One region of the Leeia speluncae genome, then DNA from elsewhere that is predicted to be linked to it. Evidence: predicted binding sites of a transcription regulator. Region 1 holds the regulator's gene; the other holds the start of a gene.
The links. The regulator NrdR, encoded in region 1, represses ribonucleotide reductase genes. The targets are predictions, from matches to a motif close to AAANACNATATATNGTNTTT.
Positions count from the first base shown of each region.

Region 2: LIN78_RS00495 (ribonucleoside-diphosphate reductase subunit alpha) is a predicted target of NrdR. The motif match lies at 1,658-1,677, and genes of this name have one in related genera.

Region 1 is NZ_JAJBZT010000001.1:542,131-545,330, forward strand. Features, by position in the region: gene glyA (serine hydroxymethyltransferase) at 1-72, shown strand, start outside; gene LIN78_RS02615 (benzoate/H(+) symporter BenE family transporter) at 154-1,389, shown strand; gene nrdR (transcriptional regulator NrdR) at 1,513-1,968, shown strand; gene ribD (bifunctional diaminohydroxyphosphoribosylaminopyrimidine deaminase/5-amino-6-(5-phosphoribosylamino)uracil reductase RibD) at 1,961-3,094, shown strand; gene LIN78_RS02630 (riboflavin synthase) at 3,097-3,200, shown strand, end outside.
Region 2 is NZ_JAJBZT010000001.1:110,697-113,896, reverse strand. Features, by position in the region: gene LIN78_RS00495 (ribonucleoside-diphosphate reductase subunit alpha) at 1-1,571, opposite strand, end outside; gene LIN78_RS00490 (MarR family winged helix-turn-helix transcriptional regulator) at 2,044-2,484, opposite strand; gene LIN78_RS00485 (MDR family MFS transporter) at 2,481-3,200, opposite strand, start outside.

The sequences.
Region 1 (3,200 bases):
GAAGCAAACTTGGCAACTGTACGTGAAAAAGTAAAAGCACTAACTGCTCGTTTCCCTGTATACGGCGCATAAGCTTTCTTGCTTTTTCCAAAAAAACCCCGCTTCGGCGGGGTTTTTTATTTTGTGTTTACTTGTAGAGTTGAACTGTCATGGATGAATCTAAGCAACTGTCTATGTTTGTCAGCTAAGAATATTTCTAAAGTCGCGACTTACAAAATCAATTTTGGATACAAAATGAATTTTAAAATGCCCGTTTCTACAGTCATCGCTGGGTTGATTACCGTGCTAGTTGGCTATACGAGTTCGGCAGCTATTGTGTTTGATGCCGCCAGAACAGCGGGCGCAACACCTGCCCAGTTAGCTTCTTGGCTGTGGGCATTGGGGCTAGCAATGGGGCTTACCTGTATTGGGCTGTCCTTCAAGTACAAGGCTCCTGTTGTCACTGCTTGGTCTACACCAGGTGCTGCATTGTTGGCCACTAGCTTAGCGGGCTACTCAATGAATCAAGCGGTTGGTATTTTCCTGTTTTCTGCCCTGCTAATTATGGTGGCTGGATTTAGTGGCATTTTTGAAAAAATGGCTGACCGTATTCCCGTGAATATTGCTTCCGCTATGTTGGCTGGCGTGCTGTTACATTATGGTATAGATGTGTTTGGTGGCATTTCTCAAGCACCGGTATTAATTGTTGCCATGCTTGCAACGTATTTGATCATGAAACGACTCGCACCACGCTATGCAATTTTGCTTGTGTTGTTGGTTGGCATTGGCTTAGCCATCGGGCAAGGGCAGATGAGTTTATCGTCTGTTGGCTTTCAAATGACCCGACCAGAGTGGATTACTCCTTCGTTTAGCGTGAAAGGGATGATTGGCGTTGGTATTCCTTTATTCCTGGTCACCATGGCATCTCAAAACCTCCCTGGTGTAGCTGTCTTACGAGCAAACGGTTATGAGGCACCCATTTCGAAACTGATTGGATGGACTGGCGTAACTAACTTTGTTTTAGCGCCGATTGGTTGTTTTGCGGTTAACCTTGCCGCGATTACCGCGGCAATTTGTGCAGGCCCAGAATCTCATGAAGATGTAAAAGAGCGATATAAAGCGAGTATGGCTGCTGGTTTCTTTTATTTAATTCTTGGTTTACTTGGCGCGACAGTTGGTGCGCTGTTTAATGCATTTCCTCATCAGCTGGTATTAGGCTTGGCGGGTATCGCGTTATTTGGAACGATCGGCCAATCTCTATCTGTCGCTATGCGAGATGAACTAGAAAGAGAAGCTGCATTAATTACGTTATTAGTGACCGCATCAGGGGTGAAGATATTTGATATTGGTGCGGCCTTCTGGGGCTTAATTGCTGGGCTTATTGTCAGACAGGTGATGATTAAGCGTTAATGCAATTGTTTTATTCTCCACTCATTGTAGCTTGGCATGTATCATATGTTTTTTGATTTTGTCGGTCATACCAAGAATAACTAGTCACAATTGATGTACTAGAAATAGTGAGTGGAGTAGTTGATGAAATGCCCTTTTTGCGGTTCTCCAGACACACAAGTAATTGATACTCGCATGACCGAGGAGGGCGATACGATTCGCCGTCGTCGCCGTTGTGTGTCATGTGAAAAGCGCTTCAATACATTTGAGACTGCCGAGGTTCGGCTCCCTCAAGTCGTTAAACAAAATGGTAATCGCTCAGAGTTTGATCGTGAGCGTTTACGTATGTCTTTTATGCGTCCTTTGCATAAGCGCCCTGTTCCAACTGCTCTGGTTGATGAAGCAATTGGAAAAATAACGCAACGCATTCTGAGTCTTGGTCTTAGAGAGATTCCATCTCGCCAAATTGGTGAAATGGTCATGACTGAACTGAAAAAATTAGATCAGGTTGCCTACATTCGTTTTGCTTCGGTATACCGTAGCTTTGAAGATGTAGACGATTTCCGTGATGTGATTAAAGAAGTCCAAAAAGATGCCTGAAGTAACTGCGGCAGATATTGCTTGGATGCAAGAAGCGCTTGCTGAAGCAGATAAAGGTATTTACATCACCACACCTAACCCTTCGGTTGGTTGTGTGTTGGTAAAAGAAGGTGAAGTTGTTGGACGTGGACATACGCAACCAGCAGGTCAAGCGCATGCTGAAGTAATGGCATTGCGATCTGCAGGAGCGCTTTCTGTTGGCGCGACTGCTTATGTGACACTCGAACCATGTAGCCATTTTGGAAGAACTCCTCCGTGTGCCGATGCTTTGATTCGAGCAGGAATTTCCCGTCTTGTGGTGGCTGCGTTAGATCCTAACCCGCTTGTGTCAGGGCAAGGGCTAGATAGAATAAAAGCCGCTGGGATTGAAGTCGTGACCGGCGTGTTGGCCGATGCTGCAACTTATCAACTGCGTGGCTTCCTTAGTCGAATGACAAGGCACCGCCCTTGGTTGCGATTAAAAATAGCAGCGAGCTTAGATGGTAAAACTGCATTAGCCAATGGTGATAGTAAATGGATAACCGGTAACGCCTCGCGTTCGGATGTACAGCATTGGCGAGCCAGAAGTTGCGCAATGGTCACAGGTATCGGCACCGTTATAGCGGATGATCCTCAGCTAAATGTGCGGATATTAAACGGTGAGGATTGGCATGGACGTCAGCCCGTTACGGTTATTTTAGATACAGATCTGAAAATATCACCCAATGCCAAAATTCTGAAAAACCCGCAGGTGGTGGTTTTAACGGCAAATACAGCACAACTTCAAACCATTGCTTCAGACCATATACAAGTAGTGGTTCTGCCAAGAGAAGGTCATCACCTTTCTATGAGAGCCGTCCTGGATTTCTTGTCGTCGCAATCTTGGAATGAAGTAACAGTGGAAGCTGGTGCAATACTGAATGCGGCATTTCTAGATAGTGGAATGGTTGATGAAATTATTCTGTACCAAGCGCCGAAGCTTTTAGGCACGGGTGGCCGAGAAATGATTGCATCTAAACCATTGCAAAACTTAGCATCCGCCACCACCTTTGTAGTGAAAGATTGCCAGCCTGTTGGTGAAGACATGCGCTGGATATTACATACCCAACCTAAACCATCTGCGTTAGTGCAGACAGAAGTGGAGTGATCGTGTTTACAGGTATTATTCAGGCGGTTGGTACGATTACCGCAATAGAAGAAAAAGGCCAAGATGTTCGTCTGACAGTCGATAGCAGTAAGCTAGATCTAGGTGA
Region 2 (3,200 bases), 430 kb from region 1:
ATTTCGCCACGTTCTGCTTTCGCTTCGTAACGGGTGTATGCGGCTTCAAATGCTTTACCGTATAGATCATGTAGATCTGGTACTTCAGATGGGCTAAATAGTGTCCAGTCTGCGCCTTCCATCACACGCTTCATGAACAAGTCTGGAATCCAGTTTGCGGTGTTCATGTCGTGCGTACGGCGACGGTCATCACCGGTGTTCTTACGCAACTCTAGGAATTCTTCGATGTCTGCGTGCCAAGTTTCTAGGTAGGCACATACAGCACCCTTACGCTTACCACCCTGGTTAACCGCAACGGCCGTGTCGTTCACCACTTTTAGGAATGGCACCACGCCTTGTGATTTACCATTTGTACCTTTGATATGGCTACCTAGTGCACGTACTGGTGTCCAGTCGTTACCCAAGCCGCCAGCGTATTTAGATAGCAAGGCGTTTTCTTTAATCCCTTCGTAGATGCCGTCTAGGTCATCTGCAATGGTAGTTAAGTAGCAAGAAGACAATTGGCTATGCAAGGTGCCAGAGTTAAACAAGGTTGGTGTAGATGACATGAAGTCAAAGCTAGACAACACTTGGTAGAACTCGATCGCACGGGTTTCACGATCGATCTCGTTTAACGCCATGCCCATCGCGACACGCATAAAGAATGCCTGTGGCATTTCGATACGTGTACCGTGTACGTGCAAGAAGTAGCGGTCGTACAGGGTTTGTAAGCCTAGGTAACCGAATTGGTAATCGCGGTCTGCATCTAGTGCGGCAGCTAGTTTTTGCAAATCGAACTGCGCTAGTTTCGAATCCAGAATATCGGCTTCGATACCCTTTTTGATGAAACGTGGGAAGTAATCTGCATAACGCTCAGCCATTTCTTGTTGGCTAAGCTCTTCGCCCATGATTTCACGGCGAATGGTATTTAGTAGCAAGCGAGCAGTCACAAAGTTGTACGCTGGGTCTTGCTCAATCATTGCGCGAGCGGCAAGGATAGTAGACTTACGTACTTCTTCTGCTGGTACGCCGTCGTATAGGTTTTTCAGGGTTTCAGCGAGTAGGTGATCGATATCAACAATCGATTCATAGCCTTTTGCGGCAGACTCGAACAAGTCGCGCAGTTTTTTCATGTCTAGTGGGCTAGAAGAACCATTTTCAGCAATCACATTAATTGCTAAGTGGTGTTCTGGCGCACCTTGCGCATGACGCTCACGGTTACGTTCTTCACGGTAAAGCACGTAGGCACGTGCTACATCGTGATCACCAGAACGCATTAAAGCGAGTTCAACTTGGTCTTGTACGTCTTCAATATGAATCGCACCGCCCTCTGGTTTGCGGCGAACGCATGCGTTCACTACATTTTGGGTCAGTGTTTCAATGGTTTCACGCACACGTGAACTTGCTGCGGCTTGGCTGCCATGTACCGCGATAAACGCCTTGGTCATCGCGACAGAGATCTTTACGGGTTCGAATGCAACCACAGAACCATTACGACGAATGATTTTGTAATTGGCATAGGTGCCCTGATCCTGATGATCCAGTCCAAAAGAGTTGGTTTCTGGCAGCGTAGGTTCAGCAACAGTTTGCATGCATGGCCTCCAATGTAAGCGGGGTAAATCAGTTGTTCTACTGAACGTGGATAGTTCTGTGAACAAGCTGTGGATAATTTGTGAATAACCACTACATCTAGTGTTTATTCTTTAAGACTGCACCAATTCTAGTGCTAGAAAAATTAATTCGCAAGATTGATTTTTCTAAAAAATCAGGTATAGGGAAATAGCTGTTTATGACTATGTTCTTTATAAATCAGCAGGATAAATGCATTTATTCATGCGAATATGCTAAGAAATGTAAACGAACTTTAGTTTATAAATCAGGAAGATAGCGGCGAAACCTAAAGTGTGTGTTTGAGGCAAAAAAAGATCAAAAAACAAGGAATTTAGTCGGCAAAATTTTTTTATGACTGATTTGCCTTGCGTGTAGCGCAAAACACTACATTTAGTGTTTTGCGCAAAGAATAAGCAAAATATAGGGAATGAACTGGAGTAAGAATCCCTAGATCTAGGGTTGGTCCGTACCTTCTACCGACTGAAAGCGCTGCTCTAATCTGCTTAATACTTGTTCAACCATGCTAAGTTGCTCTTCTGAAAAGCCTGCCAACGCATCATTCAGGAAGGTTTGGCGCTTCGGGCGCAGTTCGGCCAAACGTTTTTCCCCTTTTGCGGTCAGCGTGACAATTGTGTGGCGATTGTCTTTTAGATCACTTTCTCTTTTTACCAAACCATCTAGTTCTAGTTGTTTCATTTGTCTGGTTAATGAAGCTGGATCAATACCAATGACTTGCGCTAGTTGTTTTTGGCCAACTGGCGCATGCTTTTCTACTTGTAACAAGATTCGCATCTTTGGTAGCGCCTCTCCTACTTCGCTCTCGAAGGCGCTATACATGGCCCGACTTGTTCGGCCAAGTTGCTGCAGTAAATTTCGTTCTAAGGAATAACTCATATGCCTTCATCCATCGTTGCGGCGTTTTTTTTATCTTTAGTAATTTTAATGGGTGGCAGTAATAACACCAACACAAAGGCGACCACCAGCATCACCGCCACCATCATTTGACTGGTATGCACAGAAGCAACTAGGGATGAACGGGCTTCTTCAAAATAGGTGAGGTAATTTCTACCCGCCATAATCAATTGAGAAACCACGGTTTGGTGTTGAGAGCCAGCAATGAGCGATTGCGGATCATACAAGCCTTGCGACCACGGTTGATCAGCATACTTACCTAGCCGTTCGCTTAACCCCGCAGCGTATTGGTGATTCACCCATGTACCAATTAGCGCGGTGCCCAACATTCCGCCTGTCATACGGAGCGATTGCAGCATGGCGGTTGCAATCCCTAGCTGAGCCTTATCCGCGTTGTATTGCACAAAAATCGTTAGGTTGGGTAGGGTTAATCCCAGTCCTAAGCCTGCGGCCGCCATAATACACATAATGACTTCATGTGGCATGTGCACGTTCATGCGTGTCATACAGAGTGCAGCACCAGCAAATAGTGTAATCCCCACATACAACATGCGTTTAGGGTGCTCTAGGTGAATCACAATCCGGCCATTCACAATGCTGCCAATCGTGATACTGACGACCAACGGGGTAATTAGTAACCCTGCCTGATCTGGTGTTAGCCCAAAGCCACCTTGGAACATGAGTGGTGCGTAATACAT